3 regions of the Lysinibacillus parviboronicapiens genome follow, and region 3 is predicted to be linked to each of the others. Evidence: a T-box and tRNA genes for the amino acid it is inferred to sense, from the RefSeq annotation. Region 3 holds a T-box; the other regions hold tRNA genes.
The links. A T-box is a leader RNA that pairs with one kind of tRNA and senses whether it is charged. The one in region 3 lies ahead of alaS (alanine--tRNA ligase), so its partner is inferred to be a tRNA-Ala.
Positions count from the first base shown of each region.

Region 1: it encodes a tRNA-Ala, which carries the amino acid that the T-box ahead of alaS (alanine--tRNA ligase) is inferred to sense. The anticodon was not compared.
Region 2: it encodes a tRNA-Ala, which carries the amino acid that the T-box ahead of alaS (alanine--tRNA ligase) is inferred to sense. The anticodon was not compared.

Region 1 covers NZ_CP073713.1:3,768,527-3,774,780, forward strand. Annotated here, with positions in the region: gene nadB (L-aspartate oxidase) at 1-384, shown strand, start outside; gene nadC (carboxylating nicotinate-nucleotide diphosphorylase) at 341-1,201, shown strand; gene nadA (quinolinate synthase NadA) at 1,188-2,291, shown strand; gene C9J31_RS18240 (hypothetical protein) at 2,335-2,484, opposite strand; tRNA gene C9J31_RS18245 (tRNA-Glu) at 2,568-2,639, opposite strand; tRNA gene C9J31_RS18250 (tRNA-Ser) at 2,642-2,732, opposite strand; tRNA gene C9J31_RS18255 (tRNA-Asn) at 2,746-2,822, opposite strand; tRNA gene C9J31_RS18260 (tRNA-Ile) at 2,827-2,903, opposite strand; tRNA gene C9J31_RS18265 (tRNA-Gly) at 2,907-2,980, opposite strand; tRNA gene C9J31_RS18270 (tRNA-Phe) at 2,986-3,061, opposite strand; tRNA gene C9J31_RS18275 (tRNA-Asp) at 3,197-3,272, opposite strand; tRNA gene C9J31_RS18280 (tRNA-Met) at 3,276-3,350, opposite strand; tRNA gene C9J31_RS18285 (tRNA-Ser) at 3,409-3,501, opposite strand; tRNA gene C9J31_RS18290 (tRNA-Ile) at 3,517-3,593, opposite strand; tRNA gene C9J31_RS18295 (tRNA-Met) at 3,601-3,674, opposite strand; tRNA gene C9J31_RS18300 (tRNA-Ala) at 3,703-3,778, opposite strand; tRNA gene C9J31_RS18305 (tRNA-Pro) at 3,786-3,862, opposite strand; tRNA gene C9J31_RS18310 (tRNA-Arg) at 3,872-3,948, opposite strand; tRNA gene C9J31_RS18315 (tRNA-Leu) at 3,967-4,055, opposite strand; tRNA gene C9J31_RS18320 (tRNA-Gly) at 4,062-4,136, opposite strand; tRNA gene C9J31_RS18325 (tRNA-Leu) at 4,184-4,268, opposite strand; tRNA gene C9J31_RS18330 (tRNA-Lys) at 4,290-4,365, opposite strand; tRNA gene C9J31_RS18335 (tRNA-Thr) at 4,373-4,448, opposite strand; tRNA gene C9J31_RS18340 (tRNA-Val) at 4,452-4,527, opposite strand; rRNA gene rrf (5S ribosomal RNA) at 4,538-4,653, opposite strand; rRNA gene C9J31_RS18350 (23S ribosomal RNA) at 4,795-6,254, opposite strand, start outside.
Region 2 covers NZ_CP073713.1:3,757,804-3,766,244, reverse strand. Annotated here, with positions in the region: gene C9J31_RS18220 (cysteine desulfurase family protein) at 1-95, shown strand, start outside; rRNA gene rrf (5S ribosomal RNA) at 709-824, shown strand; tRNA gene C9J31_RS18210 (tRNA-Val) at 835-910, shown strand; tRNA gene C9J31_RS18205 (tRNA-Thr) at 914-989, shown strand; tRNA gene C9J31_RS18200 (tRNA-Lys) at 997-1,072, shown strand; tRNA gene C9J31_RS18195 (tRNA-Leu) at 1,094-1,178, shown strand; tRNA gene C9J31_RS18190 (tRNA-Gly) at 1,226-1,300, shown strand; tRNA gene C9J31_RS18185 (tRNA-Leu) at 1,307-1,395, shown strand; tRNA gene C9J31_RS18180 (tRNA-Arg) at 1,414-1,490, shown strand; tRNA gene C9J31_RS18175 (tRNA-Pro) at 1,500-1,576, shown strand; tRNA gene C9J31_RS18170 (tRNA-Ala) at 1,584-1,659, shown strand; tRNA gene C9J31_RS18165 (tRNA-Met) at 1,688-1,761, shown strand; tRNA gene C9J31_RS18160 (tRNA-Ile) at 1,769-1,845, shown strand; tRNA gene C9J31_RS18155 (tRNA-Ser) at 1,861-1,953, shown strand; tRNA gene C9J31_RS18150 (tRNA-Met) at 2,012-2,086, shown strand; tRNA gene C9J31_RS18145 (tRNA-Asp) at 2,090-2,165, shown strand; tRNA gene C9J31_RS18140 (tRNA-Phe) at 2,301-2,376, shown strand; tRNA gene C9J31_RS18135 (tRNA-Gly) at 2,382-2,455, shown strand; tRNA gene C9J31_RS18130 (tRNA-Ile) at 2,459-2,535, shown strand; tRNA gene C9J31_RS18125 (tRNA-Asn) at 2,540-2,616, shown strand; tRNA gene C9J31_RS18120 (tRNA-Ser) at 2,630-2,720, shown strand; tRNA gene C9J31_RS18115 (tRNA-Glu) at 2,723-2,794, shown strand; gene C9J31_RS18110 (S-layer homology domain-containing protein) at 3,266-6,046, shown strand; gene C9J31_RS18105 (ABC transporter ATP-binding protein) at 6,414-7,211, opposite strand; gene C9J31_RS18100 (FecCD family ABC transporter permease) at 7,226-8,281, opposite strand; gene C9J31_RS18095 (FecCD family ABC transporter permease) at 8,281-8,441, opposite strand, start outside.
Region 3 covers NZ_CP073713.1:3,338,076-3,346,516, forward strand. Annotated here, with positions in the region: gene alaS (alanine--tRNA ligase) at 1-1,663, opposite strand, end outside; T-box leader at 1,743-1,956, opposite strand; gene C9J31_RS16180 (methyl-accepting chemotaxis protein) at 2,411-4,399, shown strand; gene hpaB (4-hydroxyphenylacetate 3-monooxygenase, oxygenase component) at 4,522-5,955, opposite strand; gene C9J31_RS16190 (hypothetical protein) at 6,302-6,490, shown strand; gene C9J31_RS16195 (polysaccharide deacetylase family protein) at 6,788-8,441, opposite strand, start outside.

The DNA.
Region 1 (6,254 bases), 430 kb from region 3:
CATCAGCAAGCTATACCTTCACTATTAGCAAAAGAACATTTACAGCAAACTATGATGCATGCGCTAGGTATTATACGCAATCCTCAAGATATGCAGCAATTCGCAAAACAATTGCCACCATTGCAAACCCTTCAACATGTTGAGATAAGTGGACTGGGTCAACAGGAACTTGAACTTTATATGATGCATATTGTCGCTTCATTGATGGTAAATGCTGCACTGACACGAAAAGAAACGCGAGGAGCTCATATTCGTAGTGACAAACCAAATAAAGATAGACTATGGGCTCAACGCTGGATTATTTTTGAACATGGACAGATGAAAGTGAGGAATACATTATATGAATATCATCAAACTAGAGGAAATGCTCAAGCAATTTTATAACGAAGACATTGGGGATGGCGATTTATCAAGCGAACTTATCTTTACAGCTGATCAAAAAGGGACTTTTTCCTTTTATGCGAAAGATAGTGGTATTTTCTGTGGAGCACTTATCATCGAGCACGGTTTTCTACTACTGGATTCCTCGATGGATATCATTTTGCATAAAAAAGATGGTGATGCAGTAAATACAGGTGATTTACTCGCTATTGTCAAAGGACCTCTACAAAAATTATTAATTGGTGAGCGTGTCATTTTGAATCTCATTCAGCGTATGTCTGCCATCGCTACAGCTACCAACTTAGCTGTTCGTGAAACAGCAGGGACAGGAGCAAAAATTTGCGATACCCGTAAAACGATACCTGGATTACGTATGCTCGATAAATATGCAGTACGGGTAGGTGGAGCCTTTAATCATCGCAGTGGATTATACGATGCAATTATGCTAAAGGATAACCATATTGCTTTTGCAGGGAGCATTTCAAAAGCTGTGCAAGCTGCTCGTAGCAAAGTTGGTCATACGGTAAAAATTGAAGTAGAAATTGAAACAAAAGATCAATTGAAAGAAGCCATTGCATCAGGTGCTGATATTATTATGTTTGATAATCGAACGCCAGAAGAAATACAGGCATGGCTCCCAGCCGTTCCTGCGCATATCGCTACGGAGGCATCCGGTGGGATTACGCTAGATAATCTACATGCCTATGCAGAATCTGGTATCCAATGGATCTCACTTGGCGCACTAACTCATTCGGTAAAAGCGTTTGATATTAGCGCACTTGTACAAATGAAAGGAGATCATCCACTTGTCAATAACTAGTTTATTACAACAAGCTACCCTACTCCCAGAGCATTATCGAACACTATCAAGAACTGACATGGAATCTCGCATTCTAGCTATTAAAAAGAAACTGGGTCGTCAGCTTTTTATTCCTGGCCATCATTATCAAAAAGACGAAGTGATTCAATTTGCTGATGCTACAGGAGATTCTTTACAGCTCGCGCAATTATCTGCTGCAAATAAGGAAGCCAAGCATATCGTTTTCTGTGGGGTACATTTTATGGCTGAAACAGCCGATATGTTAACCACTGAGAAACAGCATGTCTACTTGCCAGATATGCGAGCAGGCTGCTCAATGGCAGACATGGCAGACATTTATCAAACAGAACAAGCATGGTCCATCTTACAGCAACTTTTCGGTGATACGATTATACCGTTAACATATGTCAATTCGACTGCGGCAATAAAAGCATTTACAGGACATTATGGAGGCGCATGTGTAACATCCTCCAACGCAAAGGAAATGGTAAAATGGGCATTTAGTCAAAAGCAACGTATTTTATTTCTACCCGATCAGCATTTAGGTAGAAATACCGCTTATGATTTGGGCGTACCTCTTGAAAATATGGCTGTTTGGAATCCACATACCAATACCCTTGAGACAGAACAGTCGTCAGAAAACATTCAAGTAATTTTATGGAAAGGACATTGTTCCGTCCACGAAGGCTTTACCGTGCAACATACAGAAATGGTTCGTCAGGCACATCCAAATATGCGCATTATCGTGCATCCGGAATGTAGCCGTGAAGTTGTTGCGGCAGCGGATGATGCAGGCTCAACGAAATACATTATTGATACTATTAATAATGCCCCTAGCGGTTCTGCATGGGCAATCGGCACAGAAATGAATCTAGTTAATCGTATGATGTTACACCATTCAGATAAACAGATTATCTCGTTGAATAAGAATTTTTGTCCTTGTCTTACAATGAATCGAATTGATCTCCCACATCTGCTGTGGTCACTTGAAAGTATTGAACAGGGAAAGCCACATAATCGCATTCAAGTGGACCCCCATATTGCAAAAGAAGCCCGTAGTTCACTCGAAAGAATGCTAGCACGAGGATAATAAAAAAATCGTCTACTATCTTTAGTTAGACGATTTTTTATTTCTAAAAGGACAACACTGTTTGGAATCTAATAAATATATTTTGTAAGTAATTTTGGAACACTTGACTTCCACCAATAAATAATACTTGCACTTCGGCATAGAGCCCAGTTGCAGTTACTTTACCTCGACAAGCTTCTCCTACTTTTTCCAATACTATAATTCTTTGAAGCTTCTTTTATATTTTTCTTCATAAAAAAAGCACAGTAGATGTTTTACATCTACTGTGCTTTAGTATGACCCCTACGGGATTCGAACCCGTGTTACCGCCGTGAAAGGGCGGTGTCTTAACCGCTTGACCAAGGGGCCAATGGCGGAGAAGGAGGGATTTGAACCCTCGCGCCGGTTACCCGACCTACACCCTTAGCAGGGGCGCCTCTTCAGCCTCTTGAGTACTTCCCCGTAAATAAAAAAATGGCTCCGAAGGCAGGACTCGAACCTGCGACAACCTGATTAACAGTCAGGTGCTACTACCAACTGAGCTACTTCGGAATAATGGTGGGCCTAAATGGACTCGAACCATCGACCTCACGCTTATCAGGCGTGCGCTCTAACCAGCTGAGCTATAGGCCCATTTGGAGCGGGTGATGAGAATCGAACTCACGACATCAGCTTGGAAGGCTGAGGTTTTACCATTAAACTACACCCGCATGTATGGTGGGTCAGGACGGAATCGAACCGCCGACACTTAGAGCTTCAATCTAATGCTCTACCAACTGAGCTACTGACCCATACGTTCCATGCTAAGCTGCAAATATCTTTATCAGCCACTCTCGTTTATTCAGTCACGTACTGTAAGTACGCTCCTTCATGCACTCGTTTGCTTCTTCGATCTTTTTGCTTACATGAACCTCTTATTATAAAAATGGCGGTCCCGACCGGGATCGAACCGGCGATCTCCTGCGTGACAGGCAGGCATGTTAACCGCTACACCACGGGACCATTTGGTTGCGGGGGCCGGATTTGAACCAACGACCTTCGGGTTATGAGCCCGACGAGCTACCACTGCTCCACCCCGCGACAATATGAATGTTAATTATACCGAGTTTTTTAGAACACCATTTATAAAATTTAAAACTGGAGGAGGTAGAGGGATTCGAACCCCCGCGCGGTGTTACCCGCCTGTCGGTTTTCAAGACCGATCCCTTCAGCCAGACTTGGGTATACCTCCGTAACAATATATAAATGGTGGACCTTGCAGGACTCGAACCTGCGACCGGACGGTTATGAGCCGTCTGCTCTAACCAACTGAGCTAAAGGTCCTTTAAGATGGCGGCAGAGGGAGTCGAACCCACGACCTTTCGGGTATGAACCGAATGCTCTAGCCAGCTGAGCTACGCCGCCAGGATCTTTATAACTGGTTATAATTTTATGGTGGAGCCTAGCGGGATCGAACCGCTGACCTCCTGCGTGCAAGGCAGGCGCTCTCCCAGCTGAGCTAAGGCCCCAAAATAATGGTCGGAATGACAGGATTCGAACCTACGACCCCTTGGTCCCAAACCAAGTGCTCTACCAAGCTGAGCTACATTCCGAAATATATATGGCGCGCCCGGCAGGAGTCGAACCCACAACCTTCTGATCCGTAGTCAGACGCTCTATCCAATTGAGCTACGGGCGCTATTTACTAGAATAAAAATGGTGCCGAGGGCCGGAATCGAACCGGCACGGTAGTCACCTACCGCAGGATTTTAAGTCCTGTGCGTCTGCCAGTTCCGCCACCCCGGCACATGTTGGAGCGGAAGACGAGGTTCGAACTCGCGACCCCCACCTTGGCAAGGTGGTGTTCTACCACTGAACTACTTCCGCATGTGCATAAGATTTATTTATCCTGGCAATTATGAAATTCTAAAAAATGGTGCGGGTGAAGGGAGTCGAACCCCCACGCCTTGCGGCGCTAGATCCTAAGTCTAGTGCGTCTGCCAATTCCGCCACACCCGCATATTTTGTTGGCAATTTAAATGGTGAGCCATGAAGGACTCGAACCTTCGACCCTCTGATTAAAAGTCAGATGCTCTACCAACTGAGCTAATGGCTCAAAACTATGGTGCCGGCTATAGGAATCGAACCCACGACCTACTGATTACAAGTCAGTTGCTCTACCTGCTGAGCTAAACCGGCATATGGTGGAGGATGACGGGCTCGAACCGCCGACCCTCTGCTTGTAAGGCAGATGCTCTCCCAGCTGAGCTAATCCTCCTGGGTATTATGCCTAGCGATGTCCTACTCTCACAGGGGGAAGCCCCCAACTACCATCGGCGCTAAAGAGCTTAACTTCCGTGTTCGGTATGGGAACGGGTGTGACCTCTTTGCCATCATCACTAGACTATTGTCGGCTTCCAATATACGCCGTATTTCTTTGTCAGCTTCCATCGCTTTCTCGAACTACTTGTATCTTGAAACCCTATGTAGAAAGATGTTGTTCTTTCAAAACTGGATAAACGGTACATTGAATGTTTCAAACATTTTGGTTAAGTCCTCGATCGATTAGTATTCGTCAGCTCCATGTGTCACCACACTTCCACCTCGAACCTATCTACCTCATCGTCTTTGAGGGATCTTACTTACTTGCGTAATGGGAAATCTCATCTTGAGGGGGGCTTCATGCTTAGATGCTTTCAGCACTTATCCCGTCCACACATAGCTACCCAGCGATGCCTTTGGCAAGACAACTGGTACACCAGCGGTGTGTCCATCCCGGTCCTCTCGTACTAAGGACAGCTCCTCTCAAATTTCCTACGCCCACGACGGATAGGGACCGAACTGTCTCACGACGTTCTGAACCCAGCTCGCGTACCGCTTTAATGGGCGAACAGCCCAACCCTTGGGACCGACTACAGCCCCAGGATGCGATGAGCCGACATCGAGGTGCCAAACCTCCCCGTCGATGTGGACTCTTGGGGGAGATAAGCCTGTTATCCCCGGGGTAGCTTTTATCCGTTGAGCGATGGCCCTTCCATGCGGAACCACCGGATCACTAAGCCCGTCTTTCGACCCTGCTCGACTTGTAGGTCTCGCAGTCAAGCTCCCTTGTGCCTTTACACTCTACGAATGATTTCCAACCATTCTGAGGGAACCTTTGGGCGCCTCCGTTACCTTTTAGGAGGCGACCGCCCCAGTCAAACTGTCCGCCTGACACTGTCTCCTGCCCCGCTAAGGGGCATGGGTTAGAATTTCAATACAACCAGGGTAGTATCCCACCGACGCCTCCTTCGAAGCTGGCGCTCCGAGATCTCTGGCTCCTACCTATCCTGTACAAGTTGTACCAAAATTCAATATCAGGCTACAGTAAAGCTCCACGGGGTCTTTCCGTCCTGTCGCGGGTAACCTGCATCTTCACAGGTACTATAATTTCACCGAGTCTCTCGTTGAGACAGTGCCCAGATCGTTACGCCTTTCGTGCGGGTCGGAACTTACCCGACAAGGAATTTCGCTACCTTAGGACCGTTATAGTTACGGCCGCCGTTTACTGGGGCTTCAATTCGCAGCTTCGCTTGCGCTAACCACTCCTCTTAACCTTCCAGCACCGGGCAGGCGTCAGCCCCTATACGTCACCTTACGGTTTTGCAGAGACCTGTGTTTTTGCTAAACAGTCGCCTGGGCCTATTCACTGCGGCTCTCATGCGCTTGCACGCTCAAGAGCACCCCTTCTCCCGAAGTTACGGGGTCATTTTGCCGAGTTCCTTAACGAGAGTTCTCTCGCACACCTTAGGATTCTCTCCTCGACTACCTGTGTCGGTTTGCGGTACGGGCACCTCTCACCTCGATAGAGGCTTTTCTTGGCAGTGTGAAATCAGGAACTTCGTCCTTAAAGGACTCGCCATCACAGCTCAACGTTACAGTGTGCGGATTTGCCTACACACACGCCTTACTGCTTGGACGCGCACAACCAACGGCGCGCTTACCCTATCCTACTGCGTCCCCCCA
Region 2 (8,441 bases), 420 kb from region 3:
TGGAAGAAGCTCGCCAATTTTTCAGAATATCCTTTGGTCCAAAAACTACATTTAAAGAAATTGACCAATTATTAGCAGCCCTTACTAATATTTAGAATAATAATGCTAAATAACGTATAGGATAAAAAATTAAAATGTATGAGCAATGTAGTACCTACAAAAAATATTAAAATACTCAGGCATTCTAACAAGACGTATCGTTAAGGCCTGAGTTCTACTGTATTTAACTTCTTTCAGCAGAAGTCTCCCACCTCTATAGGTGGTGAGATGAATGCGGATTTAAGTTGCTTTTCAGGGTGTACAAACATCCGCTAAAATAAGTTAAAGCCTCCGGCGGATGTCACGGAAATCGAAAAGGAGTTCTTTGTGCAAGCACAAAGCCGATTCCGGACGTAATAATGTCGAGGCATTATTGATTACTAATAGAGTAAATATTTAACATAGCAACTACAAAACATTTTTTTGATGTAAATAAAAATGTTTTCTTTTGAAAAAACAATTGTTATAATGATTAGCAGAGTGATAAATTCTCTTACATGACAAAAATATCTTTAAAAAGTAATAATTTCTTTTTTTTATAAAAAAGTGTTGCACAATGTAAGAAAACGTTATACAATAATTCTTGTCTTGAAGGACAGGTAAACAACTTCAAAACACAAAGAACTTTAAGATATAAGTAATACATAGTATGTTAAAGATGAAGTAGAGTCTAGTGATGATGGCAAAGAGGTCACACCCGTTCCCATACCGAACACGGAAGTTAAGCTCTTTAGCGCCGATGGTAGTTGGGGGCTTCCCCCTGTGAGAGTAGGACATCGCTAGGCATAATACCCAGGAGGATTAGCTCAGCTGGGAGAGCATCTGCCTTACAAGCAGAGGGTCGGCGGTTCGAGCCCGTCATCCTCCACCATATGCCGGTTTAGCTCAGCAGGTAGAGCAACTGACTTGTAATCAGTAGGTCGTGGGTTCGATTCCTATAGCCGGCACCATAGTTTTGAGCCATTAGCTCAGTTGGTAGAGCATCTGACTTTTAATCAGAGGGTCGAAGGTTCGAGTCCTTCATGGCTCACCATTTAAATTGCCAACAAAATATGCGGGTGTGGCGGAATTGGCAGACGCACTAGACTTAGGATCTAGCGCCGCAAGGCGTGGGGGTTCGACTCCCTTCACCCGCACCATTTTTTAGAATTTCATAATTGCCAGGATAAATAAATCTTATGCACATGCGGAAGTAGTTCAGTGGTAGAACACCACCTTGCCAAGGTGGGGGTCGCGAGTTCGAACCTCGTCTTCCGCTCCAACATGTGCCGGGGTGGCGGAACTGGCAGACGCACAGGACTTAAAATCCTGCGGTAGGTGACTACCGTGCCGGTTCGATTCCGGCCCTCGGCACCATTTTTATTCTAGTAAATAGCGCCCGTAGCTCAATTGGATAGAGCGTCTGACTACGGATCAGAAGGTTGTGGGTTCGACTCCTGCCGGGCGCGCCATATATATTTCGGAATGTAGCTCAGCTTGGTAGAGCACTTGGTTTGGGACCAAGGGGTCGTAGGTTCGAATCCTGTCATTCCGACCATTATTTTGGGGCCTTAGCTCAGCTGGGAGAGCGCCTGCCTTGCACGCAGGAGGTCAGCGGTTCGATCCCGCTAGGCTCCACCATAAAATTATAACCAGTTATAAAGATCCTGGCGGCGTAGCTCAGCTGGCTAGAGCATTCGGTTCATACCCGAAAGGTCGTGGGTTCGACTCCCTCTGCCGCCATCTTAAAGGACCTTTAGCTCAGTTGGTTAGAGCAGACGGCTCATAACCGTCCGGTCGCAGGTTCGAGTCCTGCAAGGTCCACCATTTATATATTGTTACGGAGGTATACCCAAGTCTGGCTGAAGGGATCGGTCTTGAAAACCGACAGGCGGGTAACACCGCGCGGGGGTTCGAATCCCTCTACCTCCTCCAGTTTTAAATTTTATAAATGGTGTTCTAAAAAACTCGGTATAATTAACATTCATATTGTCGCGGGGTGGAGCAGTGGTAGCTCGTCGGGCTCATAACCCGAAGGTCGTTGGTTCAAATCCGGCCCCCGCAACCAAATGGTCCCGTGGTGTAGCGGTTAACATGCCTGCCTGTCACGCAGGAGATCGCCGGTTCGATCCCGGTCGGGACCGCCATTTTTATAATAAGAGGTTCATGTAAGCAAAAAGATCGAAGAAGCAAACGAGTGCATGAAGGAGCGTACTTACAGTACGTGACTGAATAAACGAGAGTGGCTGATAAAGATATTTGCAGCTTAGCATGGAACGTATGGGTCAGTAGCTCAGTTGGTAGAGCATTAGATTGAAGCTCTAAGTGTCGGCGGTTCGATTCCGTCCTGACCCACCATACATGCGGGTGTAGTTTAATGGTAAAACCTCAGCCTTCCAAGCTGATGTCGTGAGTTCGATTCTCATCACCCGCTCCAAATGGGCCTATAGCTCAGCTGGTTAGAGCGCACGCCTGATAAGCGTGAGGTCGATGGTTCGAGTCCATTTAGGCCCACCATTATTCCGAAGTAGCTCAGTTGGTAGTAGCACCTGACTGTTAATCAGGTTGTCGCAGGTTCGAGTCCTGCCTTCGGAGCCATTTTTTTATTTACGGGGAAGTACTCAAGAGGCTGAAGAGGCGCCCCTGCTAAGGGTGTAGGTCGGGTAACCGGCGCGAGGGTTCAAATCCCTCCTTCTCCGCCATTGGCCCCTTGGTCAAGCGGTTAAGACACCGCCCTTTCACGGCGGTAACACGGGTTCGAATCCCGTAGGGGTCATACCAAAAAGCAGTAGATGTAAAATACATCTACTGCTTTTTTTTTATGATGCTTTTTAAATCTAATACAATAGTTGCTCTATAAACGCCTCGTTTGTTGTTCCCAATCCAAGTCATTGTCATATTGAGTGGTAAATTCGGTAAAGCGTTTCAATTTTTCTCCTTAACTTTTCCACCGACTATTATCTATTAGCAAGAGTCGTTATGAGATTTGTTTATTGTGAATGTTAGGTGTAGTTGTACTAAATATTATCGTTAATAAGAAAGCTTTTAACAATTGTTTAATCAAAAGTTGATTCTTATGATCATCTTCTTTGTCAATCCATCTCAAAATATTTCTATTTGCTAATTGTTTACTATATAATTAGACAAATATTCCATGGTAAAACTCGATAATATTGGTATATCCTTTGGAATAAATCCATCTTTCTTTTATAATAGAGATGAATAGAATTAATAGGAGGTTATTAATGTGAAAAAAAAGCAAAGTAAATGGATTGTGAGTACAGCATCTGCTGCCTTAATTGCGACAGCTGTTGTTCCTACTGCAAGTGCAGCCTCCTTTACAGATATTGCAAAGAGTGACCATAAAGAGGGAATTTTAGCACTAGCAGATGCAAAAATTGTAGGTGGATATACTGACGGTACATTTAGACCCAACGCTACTCTTACACGTGGTAATGTCACTAAATTTTTAGGGAAATGGCTTGTATCAGAACACTATCAAGTGCCAGCAGATTACAATAAAAAAGTACGTTTTACAGACTTGCAGCCTGCATCTACAAAAGATAAAGAGTTACTACAATATGCAGCACTTATATACGATACTGGTATTTCCAAAGGTACTAATAACAAGTTATCGCCTTCCGAAAATATTACACGTGAACAAATGGCTTCTTATTTAGTAAGTGCTATTGAAACAGTTTATGATATCGATTTAATTGCGAAGTATAAAGAAGAAAACTATAAATCTTCTATTACAGATTTAAAAAATACCTCAATAGAAAATCGTGAGGCAGTTATTGCACTAGAGTATGCAAAGATTACAAACGTCAAGGCATTTAATCCAGCGAACACATTAACACGTGGCCAATTTGCGTCTTTTTTACATCGTACTATGACAAATATCGATGATATGATAAAAGAACATGCTTTACTCATCCAAACGGTTAAAGTTGTAGATGCCAATACACTACAAGTTACATTAACAGATGGGACAAGCCATAAGGTAACATTAGCAACGCCACTTACTGAAAATGTGGAGACAAAGGTAGATTTTAAAATTAACGATAAATCTTATTCAGCTGTTGTTACATATGAAGTCAATGAGCTAAAGGTGCAATCGATTGAGGGCATCAACGCCTCTCAAATCAAAGTTGTTTTCAACCTAGCAATTGACCCGCTCTCTGTAGTAAAAGCAGATGGAAAATTACAGGATAATATTGTGGCTTTCTCTAATGTGGATACTTTAAGAGCACTATCAATTGTGAAAACAGAAATTAGTACTGATAGAAAATCAGTCATCTTTACAGTAAATGAGCCATTAAAAGGTACACATCGTTATGTGTTAAATAACATCAAGTCTGAAAAAGGCTTACTGCTTACAAAAGCTGATGCAAATTTTGTCGTTGCTGGGGATACACAACCACCTACTATTCTGGGAACAACGCAAGGAAACAACTCGTCAATCGTAAAAGTCCAGTTTTCCGAGCCGATGGCAGCATTCCAAAATGAACGCATTCAATTTACATTACCAAATGGAACAAGAGTAATGAATGTAACGGGCAGTATTGAACAAAACTCAACTGAAGCAACCTTTGATTTATCAGCTGCAACAGTGAATGGTAGTTATTTAACACCAGGTACAGCTATGCAGATTACATTCGTAGCGGCTACAGATTTGTCAGGAAATATAATTTCTCCAAACCCTGCCACTGTAACAGTGAAAAAAGGAGATAAGGATGGTATTCCACCAACATTATCTTCTGTCATACAAACTGGTCCAAATACATTCCAGTTACTATTCTCAGAAGAGATTCAACCACTTTATGGATATGATCTTTTAATTAAAAGCGGACAGACTTCTTTATCCGTGAACAAAATAGAGAAAGATCCTAAAAATGGTCGCTTAATCAATGTGACGGTTGATCCAAAAAATATACTTCAAGGAATTACTACTATTGGAACAGCAGCTGGTCGTGTCATTACCGACTTATCAGGTGAAGCGGCCACTTTCTCAACAGTGTATAACTTTATAAGAGATGATAAAGCGCCTGTTTTAATAAGTTCTGAAATTGTTTATGAGGATAATGTTGAATATTTACAATTAACGTTGGATAAACCTGTCCAGTTAGGATCTTACGCAAAAGCTTCATTTACGGGAAGCTATATGAATAATCACATTTTGTATGAGGTATCAAGAGGATCTCAAGGTGATATTCATACCGTAAAAGATCAACCTACAAAATTACGTGTTAAAATTGCAGGTCTGCTAGGCCCTTACGATACAAAGGGAGCTCTTTACGATGGCAAACTAACTTTATTTAATGTTACAAATTTATACGGTGTGCCTATTAATGAAGTGCAAAATGTAAAATTCACACGTAATGGTGATTTAAGTGTTAATGGTAATAAACTGGCCTTAACGCAGTACAACCCAATTCAAACATCTGCGACAGATTATTCTATTAAAGATAATAATATTGTTTATTTAAACTTCAATTATCCTGTTGATCCGGCACTTGCTCAAAACGTGCAAAATTATAGTATTGATAATGCTCAGGTAGAAAGTGCAGTTGTAGAAGCATCCAATTTAAATCGTATTAAACTCACAGTGAAAAAAGATTCGAATTATTTTAATGGTACACGAAATTTCACGATTAAAGGCTTAAGAGCAGCAAACTCTATGGAAGCATTCGATGAGGTGCGAACAACAGTTAATCTTAAAGAAAATATTGCACCAAAGGTTGTGACTGTTAATGTTAGCAATTCACAAACATTGGAGGTTGTGTTCAGTGAGCCAGTAATAAACGTTAATAATATGGACTTTAATATTAATGTGAATGGTTCTTCGCTAGCAGCAAGTACCTATGCACAAGGCAATGATAGAGTGCTGATTACAATATCTCAGAGTGGGTATTTATTTGAAAACGGTAGAAGTGTTACGATACAAGCTTCACCAAGTAATGCTATTATGGATTCTAATGGCAATAAGTTAGATTTCACTTTACAAACAATTACAGTACAAAGATAAATAATAGGGATTCACAAGGCTTTCTGAGTGAAAATATTTGTTTTCTCTAAAGTCAATGACCTGGCGTTGGCCATACTAAAAATGCAGTAGATATAAATCTTATCTACTGCATTTTTTTATGTATAAATCATAACAGAAAGCCCTGATTTTCGTTTTCTCGATCCATTCATGGGCGATAAACGGCGCTTTATTATACTGAACAGTTGGGGGAACTAAAAATTCCTTCTGCTGTTATAGAAAATGACGATAACGCCGTTTTCAAAAGCAAAAGGAATTTAGGGAAATTAATAATCTTATCGAGTGCTGCAAACAACTGGGAAAAGAAGTTTGAAACGTTTGTGTAACTTACTTGCTACTGTGTGTTAATTTAATAGATTTTACGTCCCTTACCAAAAGGAATGCATAATGGGGTACCAAAAATCGGGTCTTCGGTCATTTGACATTCAAGATCAAAAACATGCTTCACCAACGAGGTAGTCATGATCTCCTCAGGCTTTCCTTGTTTAAACACCGCACGATCACGAACGGTAATGATGTGATCAGCATAGCGACATGCCAGATTAATATCATGAAGGACCATAATGATTGTCCGATTTTGTTGCTGATTTAAAACGTATAGCAAATCTAACACTTCTATTTGATGTGTTAAATCCAAGTAAGTTGTTGGTTCATCTAATAAAATTATATCTGTATCCTGTGCAAGTGTCATTGCAATCCATGCACGTTGACGTTGACCACCTGACAGCTCATCTACGGGTTTATCTTGAAGATGTTCAACACCCGTTGCTTTTAATGCATTTAACACTATTTCTTCATCTTGTTGTGTCCATTGCTTGCGCCAACTCTGATGAGGATAGCGGCCTTGTTTAACAAGTTGGAGAACCGTTAAACCTTCTGGTGCTACAGGTGACTGAGGAAGAATGGAAAGTTTCTTTGCCACTTGCTTGGTAGATAATGAGAAAATATCCAATCCGTCTAATAGCACAGCTCCATTTTTAGGCTTTAATAATCGAGCTATTGAACGTAACAGTGTGGATTTACCACAACCATTTGCTCCAATTAACACCGTAATCTCATTCATTGGAATAGCCAAATCTAGATTTTCAATGATGTTGGTATCTCCATAACTAAGTGTAAGTGATTTGGTTTCTATAGATTCAGTCATGCAATCTGACTCCTTTATTTTCTAGGGTTTCTAAATAATAAATAGATGAAATAAGGAGCACCAATGGCAGCAGTAAATACACCAGCTGGTACTTCTAACGGGCTAAATGCTGTACGCCCAATAATATCTGCAACCATAACGAGTAATGCGCCAATTGCTGCGGATGTTGGCATTAAAACGCCAAATGATGGACCTACAATACGTCGAGCAATATGTGGTGCCATTAAGCCTACAAAGCCTATAGCACCCGCGAAAGAAATGGCGCTAGCTACTAGACTTGCGCTTAATAATATTAACAAGAGACGTGTTTTTTGGACGGTTTGTCCTAAACTAGCAGCCGTATCATCTCCTAATTCTTGAACATTTAATTGTCGTGTAATAAAGAAAGTGATAAGAAGGAGCCCTACAATCAATGGAACAATTATTTGTACCTGTTCCCAGTCTGCACTTTTAACGCTTCCTGTTATCCACTTATTTGCCTCACTTGCTTGATAAATAGGACCAATAATCATCAACATGGTGGTAATGGCTTGCATAAAAGCTGAAACACCAATACCTATCAAAACCAGGCGGTTTGGTGTGACACCATCTTTCCAAGCGAATAAATAAACGATAATGCCAACAAATGTAGCTCCGATAAATCCTGCGAGTGGTAGCCATTCAATACTGACTGTTAAGGAATGATTGGCATCACTAAATAAGGCTAAAAAGCCAACTACTGCAGCTCCACCACCTGCTGAAATCCCAATTATATCTGGAGAGGCTAGTGGGTTTTTAATAATCCCCTGTAAAATAGCACCTGCTACCGCTAAAGCCATACCTGCAAAAGCAGCAATGAAAATTCTAGGCAATCGGAAATCAACAATAATTAATTGATCGAACTCGGAACCCTGACCGATAAAGGCTTGGAACACCTTAACTGGATTAATGAAAGAATCACCCAATGAGGCACTAAAGAAGAAAATAATTACGGCTATAAGGTTTATCACCGTGATTTTCTTAGAGGCTTTCACATCAAGCAAAAAGGAAATTTTATTTTGTAATAATCGAATGGTTTTTAAGTGCTTCATTATTTTTTACCCCCTTTTCGCGCTAGGTAAATAAAGAAGGGTGTGCCAATTATTGCTGTCATGACGCCTACAGGTACTTCTTGTGGCATAATGATATAACGCGCTGCTACATCGGCTAATAATAGAAGTATTCCGCCTAATAGAGCGGCCATTGGGATAA
Region 3 (8,441 bases):
CATGCATTTCGCCAGATGCCACAATTACAGTGTGCAAAGGTTGTCCATTAGGTGCTTTTTGTACGTCTTTGACAATTGCAGTAAAACTATCATTAGAAATGACACCACTGTCAGCAATTTGTCCACCCATTTCAGCGTAGAATGGTGTTTTTGCTAATACCACTAACGCTTCTTGGCCTTCCGAAGCCACTTTTGCCACTTGGCCGTTAACGATCATCGCCGCAACTTCTGTATCTACAGTTAATGTTTCGAAACCAACGAATTCACTTGCCACTGTTAAGTTTGCGAGTACTTCGTTTTGTACTTGCATAGAGTCTACATCTTGACGAGCGGCACGTGCACGCTCACGTTGTTCCTCCATTGCAGCTTCAAATCCTTCATGGTCTACTTTCATGCCCACTTCTTCCGCATATTCTTCTGTTAGTTCAATTGGGAATCCGTATGTGTCATATAAACGGAATGCATCTGCACCAGGAATATAGTCATGACCCGCAGATTTTTGAGCTTCAACGACATCGTTAAAGATTGCTAAACCACCATCTAATGTTTCATGGAAGCGAATTTCTTCATTTTTAATAACACGTTGGATAAATTCACATTTCTCTGTTACTTCTGGATAGAAATCAACCATAATTTCACCAACAGTTGGTACTAATTCAAACATAAATGGTTTTTCGATACCAATTTGTTTTGCATAGCGAACTGCACGACGTAGTAAACGACGTAAAACATAGCCGCGACCTTCGTTTGAAGGAAGTGCACCATCACCTATTGCAAACGCTACTGTACGAATATGGTCAGCAATGACTTTGAACGGTGTGTTAATGTCTTCTTCAGATCCGAAAATTTCACTTAATTCCACTTCGCCTGGACGTTTATATTGACGGTTGGCGACGTGTTCAATTTTTTCAATAATCGGCATGAATAAATCTGTATCAAAGTTTGTTGGAACATTTTGTATCACTGAAACAATACGCTCTAGACCCATACCTGTATCAATATTCTGCTTTGGCAGTGGTGTATATGTGCCATCAGGATTATGGTTGAATTGAGAGAACACTAAGTTCCAAATTTCAAGATAGCGCTCATTTTCACCACCAGGATACATTTCTGGATCATTTTCATCTGAGCCATACTCTTCTCCACGATCATAGAAAATTTCTGAGTTCGGACCTGATGGACCTTCTCCAATATCCCAGAAGTTCCCTTCTAGACGGATTAAACGCTCTTCTGGAATGCCAATTTCGTTATGCCATACAGCATACGCTTCTTGGTCTTCTGGATGAATTGTAATTGATAATAGTTCTGGATCAAAGCCCATCCATTTTTTATCTGTTAAAAACTCCCATGCATAATGTATGGATTCTTTTTTGAAATAGTCACCGATTGAGAAGTTTCCAAGCATTTCAAAGAATGTGTGGTGACGAGCTGTTTTTCCGACGTTTTCTATATCATTCGTACGGATTGATTTTTGTGCATTTGTAATACGTGGATTGTCAGGAATAATACGACCATCAAAATAAGGTTTTAGTGTTGCAACACCTGAGTTAATCCATAATAACGATGGGTCATTGATAGGTACAAGTGGTGCTGATGGCTCATGATGATGTCCTTTTTCTTTAAAAAATTCTAAATACATGCGTCGAATTTCTGCTGCTTTCATGTGGAAAGTTCCTCCTCTTATCTACGTAAAATTACAAAGATGAATCCGCTAAATAAACAAAAAAAGCCCTCATCCCCAAAAAAGGGACGAGGACTTGTTATTATCTCGCGGTACCACCCTAGTTGTAAGTATAACCTACTTACCTCTCAAGCACTTGTAACGTAAGTGAACGGCAGTGATTAGCTGCACTCTGGAGTAGCTTTCGGCATTTGTTAGTCGTGAGGATTTTTCCAGCCTAGAAATCCCTTTCTTGTCCACGTACAAATACGTACTTGTTCCATCTTCGTTTTTACTATTATACAATAAATTATAAAAAAGATTGCAAAGAGTGTCAACGTTCATCTTGTTTTAAAGTAAATACTGCTCAAAGAATTACTGTGAAGATTTTCTATATATAATCCCATTATTGAATAGCTAAAATACTTTCACAACAGCCGTTTTTAAAAGATAAACTACTATTTGAAATTTTTCAATGTACGGTTAATTTAGCGTTCACTTACCATCTTTTAAACTATTCTCTCCATTGACATGATTGATCTAACTACAATTTTGTTAAAGTCCACTATAGTCTACCCCAACAGTGAAGCGTTCATTTCTTGAAGTTGAAATCTTCTTATAGTCCATGTAATTCCCCCCACTCCGTCAGTCTAAACGTTCCCAAAATATACATTTTTTATCAATAAAAATAAGTTATACTTAAAATAGTATCTCGCTATAAAGATACACTATAACAAGGAGAGGATAATTATGCACAAGCAGAAACATATGACAACAATGACGATTGGAAAAAAATTAGGCTTAACTTTTTTCTTCGCACTTATCATTCCGAGCCTACTTATCGCTATAACGTCGTATTCAGTCGCAAAAAATGAAATATACGATACTATGCATACAAGTGCCTCACAAAACGTTGCGGTTGTCGATGAATTTATCAATAAACATATCCAACCGATTGTAGAAGATGTGACTTACTTTGGCAACTCATTAACAGAGGCAACTTTATCCCAAGAAGAACGCACTATCCTGCTACAAAGCATGCAGCAATATTTCGATACGAGTAAAGGGCTTGTTTCTTCGTTTATTGGTACTGGGAATGGGGAGATGATTCAAGTTCCTAATCTTGGATTATCTGGAAAAAAGGATTTCGATCCACGTACACGGGATTGGTACAAGAACGCCATTGAAGCACAAGGAGAAGTTGTTATATCTGACCCACACGAATCTGCTTCAACAGGTGACTGGGTTGTGACGATTTCCAAAGAAATTAAAAATGCCGATGGTGTCTTTGCTGTCAATCTTAAAATGGAAGAGCTAGCAAATTTAATCGGTACCATACATATTGGCAATGAAGGTTATGCATTTTTAGTAAGTCGTAATCAAGCAATCATTTCACACCCAACAATAAAGGTTGGTGCAGATATTTCAGATGAGTCTTGGGCATCAGCGATGTTAGAAGGCACAGACAACTTTATTAACTACCGATTAGATAATGAAGAAAAGCAAATGTTTGTACAACAAAATGCATTAACCGGATGGCATGTAGGTGGAGCGATGTCAAAAAGTGAAATATCTAATGCGACAAAACCTATATTTATTTCTACATTCATCGTCGTATGTCTTTCTATAGCATTTTTCGGTGTCATTTTATATGTCATAATTCGTACAATTACACGCTCACTAGGCTCTATGATCAATGCAGCTAAAACGATGAGTGCAGGTGATTTACGTGCAAAAGTGGTCAGCAAGAAAAAAGATGAAATCGGCGTTCTCGGTAAAGCCTTTCAAAAAATGAGTGATTCACTACGTGATGTATTATCACATATTCACGAAAAATCAACTTCACTACTTGCTTCCTCAGAGGAATTAAGTGCAGTTACAGACGAAAACTCACGTGCTACAGAACGGGTGTCACAGGCTGCCATCGCCGTTTCTGAAGGTATCGACAAGCAAACTGCCAAATTAGTAGCAAGCTTTGATACGTTAGAGCAAGTTTCAAATGACATTCATCAAATTTACGAAAACACCAATATCTTAACTCAAAAAGCTGAAAAAGCTGAAGCAACTGCTGATATAGGTCAAAATGTCGTTGCATCTACTCAAAAACAAATGAGAACAATCGAGGGCAAAATTAACGAGCTTTCAACGGACATTACAACGGTGAATACCTATGTCAAAGAAATTGACGAAATTTTAGCGGTTATTACATCGATATCTGAACAAACGAATTTGTTGGCACTAAATGCTGCCATTGAAGCAGCACGCGCAGGCGAGCATGGTAAGGGGTTTGCAGTTGTAGCAGATGAAGTACGGAAGTTAGCCGAGCAAACGAACCACTCCTCTTCACAAGTTCGTCAAATAATTACAGCTATCCAACGAGAGGCATCAAAACTAGCAACATCAATGGATACAAGCCATAGCGAAGTGACTTTAGGATTACAGATGTTTACACAAACTGAAGAGAACTTCCATGAAATGAAAACATTCATTGAAGAAATTAATGATCAGCTCCATGATGTATTAGAAAAATCAAAAACGATATCTGCTAATAGTCATCAAGTTGTAGGAGACATGAAAGTGATAGAAGACATTTCACTTTCTTCAAAAGATGAGGTAGAGGCAATGGCACAGGCGACTGTTAAACAAGCATCTGCTATGCAAGAAATCGCTGCGACTGCTGAAGCACTCGAAAAATACGCAGAAGAATTACAAGAAGAAGTACGTACATTTACACTATAAGGAAAAGAGCAAGGGAAATCACTATCGACTTCTCTTGCTCTTTTGCACTTCATATAATCAAATATTTTTTCTATGTCTTCACTTGATCAAATTATCAATAATGATTTACTGACTACCATTATTTAATTTTCACTTAAAAAATCTTCCACCCGTTTCACTAAATTTTCTCGATTATAAGATTGATAAAGCATGCTCGACAAGCGTACAGGATCACCGAAGAAATAGCGTTCATACAAAGTTTGCCTTGTGCCAAAGCTACTCATCGTTAAATCCCAGGCAAGACGGAATTTTTTCACACGCTCCTCCCCACCATCACGAGAGGATTGTAAATAATGTTCGAAGTCACCATCATCCGCTACAAATGCTTTTTCGCTCGGAATCGACATTAATCCACTCGCTCCAAGCAACTGGATTATTTCCGTAAAGGACGGATATACTTTAGGGAAAATTTGAATCGCGACTTGCAATGTTGGCTGATCGGGTCTAATGAAGCCAAAAGCATCTCGCTTGGCATCTATTTCTGACTTTAGCAGTAAAGCCTTCATCGTTTCTAATGTTACAATGACTTCAACAACCTTGTGCTGAACATGCTGATAGTCGCCAATATTTATCGTATCTACAATTGTTTGCACAACACCTAATACAAATTCAGTCTTGGCAATCTGGCGTGACAACACTTGATGTAAAGTGAATGCTTGGAAACCACTAACATTCATAAAATTATTAGCGACTTCCACATTCTCAAAATAAAACACGCGGTCCCAAGGCACTGTTACATTGTCAAAGACCACAATAGCATCCATTTCTTCAAAACGGGCGCTTAACGGGTGATCGAAAGTTGATTCACCACCCACAAAGGACTGCCTACATAAAAATTTCAAGCCTTTAGTATTGCTTGGAATCGAGAAACCAAATCCTTTGCCTTCGTCATAGCCATTTGTCGATAATACAAGGAGCTCATCTGTGATTCCACCTTGTGTCGCAAGCAACCTTGCCCCTTTAATCACTAAACCATTCTTTGTTTTATCCACAATTTTAGCTGCAATTGTTAATTCTTCATCTTCATAATAAAATCTTTGCCTATTTACTTGTGGCTCAATAAATGTATGAGTCATTGTCAGATCATGCTCACGGGCATACTCGTAAAAATTAAGCAGATGATCAGGAAAACAATTAGGTTTATCTTTTAAATATTCCGCAGCTGATGCTAGAGCCATGAGTGTGGTATTCATATAATCAGGACTTCTTCCCATAAAACCATGGTTACATAAGGCCCACTCTCGAGCCGCATGACGTCTTTTCGTTAAATCTTCAATCGTCACAGTTTGAAGGAAAGACATGCCCACCCTCTCGTTAGTCGTTGGTGATACATAGGTCATACTATCATGTACCGCTTCATCATATTGCAAATCAAAGAGTCTTGCTTGACTCTGTATAACACCTTTAAACGCTGGATGCTCTGAAATCTTTCCCTTAATTATTTCTCCATCTAACGATATATACGTTTGCAATGCATCAATACGATCAATATATTGCTGTCCTGTAATTGCTGGCATACATTCACCCCTAATTGATACCTATGTTTTTTACTTATTAATATATGATTTTTCACCATAATCTGTTCCTCAACGCATCAATCTGTATTATATCAGTGACTAAAAATAACAATCTGTATTACTTTTTAAATACAGTTAAAAAATTTAGCATTCGTATGATTTATCAGTCATATTAGAAGAAAACGCTTCCAGTAAGCACTTTTAAAACAAGTTCATGTTTGTGTCACATTCATCCAAAAACTTTTTTGATTAGTACAACCTTGCTAGATTTTTAGTACAGATGGGTGTATGATAACATCGTAAACAAAACAAATACACTTTTTATCCAAAAAAGGAGTAAATATACATGAATTCTCAAATCATTTCTTATGTAGCTAAAATGGAAGCGGCTTTAATGAACAGCATGGAGGATCACAACGAAGAAAACTTATTATTCTCTATCGCTTCTAACATAATTGCAGAAGAAAAAGACCAATTCAATAATGTTTGCCAAGCATATGAAGTTGTCAAACATCACTTAATCGGCTTACACTAATTTCTTGTATTCTGAACATTGCTAACATCTAAACTACTACACAACAAACCCGCATCTTATCACGAGGATGCGGGTTTGTTTTTGCGCTATCGGTAATTAAAGCATAATGATGTTTTTGAAGAAGCGTTTGCTTTTCACCAAAAAAAGACTCCTCCCTCGTTAACTGGGTGTATGCCATACGCGTGTGTACTAGAAAAACCACAGAGAAAAGCAAAAGGTTCCAGGAATGTTTGGCATTCCCGAAACCTTTTATTTTCTGGGTGAGCACCATCTAATAGTAGTTCAGTTCAGAATTAGCTATTGTGCAATTGGAGAGACCATTTTTTGGTATTGTGCAAAGGATGTTTTTTGATCGCTATACAAACGTTTAATTTGATAGACATCATCATATGGATTGTTATAGCCAGGCATTGTTGAGAATGCCATTGAAAATCCAGCTTCTTTTACAGCATAAATCGTGTTGGAATTATATTGACCAAACGGATAGGCAAATGCCTTGGCATCCGGAATAATAGTTAAACTACGTTTTAAATCTTGTACCACTTCATGATATGGAATAAGCAGCATCTTTCCTTTGTTACCTACCATATCATGTAAGTTATACGTATGTGACTCATACGTAAAGACATCTTGCATATTAGCCATATCCTGAAGGGAAATAGCTTGTAAGTCTGTATAATCAAACATTTGCTCCATTGACGAATGTTCATTACGATACGTAATTAAAAATTGCGCTGCTTGAAAACCATGTTTTTTTAGCACAGGATATGCATATTCACGTGTTGATAATAAACCATCATCAAATGTTAAGACGATGGAATAAGCAGGCAATGTTATTTCATTGCGCATAAAACGTAATAATTCATCTGTACTGACTGTTTCATAGTTTTTGCTTTTTAAATACTGCATTTCCTTGGCAAACTGCACATCTGTCATCGTGGTACTAACATTTTTAAAGCGGCCAAGCTCATGGTCTTTTAAGAAATGGTGATACATCATCACAGGTACGCCTCGATCTAATGCTACCTTTGAGCTGTGAATATAGCCTTCACGTCCTCCAAGTGTCGTCACGTACCAGCTTGCTTCTTTTCGCAAAATTGGATAACGGCGATTGCTATCAAGTTTCGCAAATGGTTTTAAACTGCCTGAAGAACGATCATAAATATCGTTATTTTCAGAAATAGGAATGAAATATTTATTTTGTACTGCTTTATCATTTCCTAAATTTTTATAGGCAGGTGTATGAACGAATTTCACTTTCGATTTTTCAGCATAGACAAATGTTTTGCCCCAACGTACTTGTACATATGTCGCGTCTTCCGTATTTGTCACTTCTAACTGTTGACCTTTTAATAAAGTAGCTATGGCCATCACATGATTTTCACGGCGTAAATCATAAAGTATTGTGTTTTCTAACGCTTCAATATAGCCATTTTGTTTACTTGGTAATGTTGGTGTAGGCTTTTCAGTCGGTTTCGACGATGTATCCGTTGTCTCTTCGCCTTTTTCTTCTTCAACTAACTTACTATGTACATACCCTAGTCGTCCGTTCACAGCAATGCCGTACCAACTGCCCATCCTACTATAGATAGGGAAACTAGCACCTTCAGACAAGGTTGCAAACTGTACTAGCTTATTGCCAGTATTATCATAAATCGGTGTGACACTTGTTGCCACTATATAATCTTTAATCTTTACAACTGATGGCACGGTATTTTTATACGTAGTTGTTGGTACAACAGTTGTATAGCGTTTATCAACATAGCCATAATTACCGCCCCAACGAATTTGCCACCAATTGGCTCCGTAATCTTTTGTTACAACAAAGGTTTGTCCAGCTGATAATGTTCCCACTTGTACAAGTGAGCCTGAACGATTATCAAAGACAGTTGCTTCCTCATTTAGCTGAATAACCGTATTATTCGCATGTACCTGTTGCGCAAATGGTAAA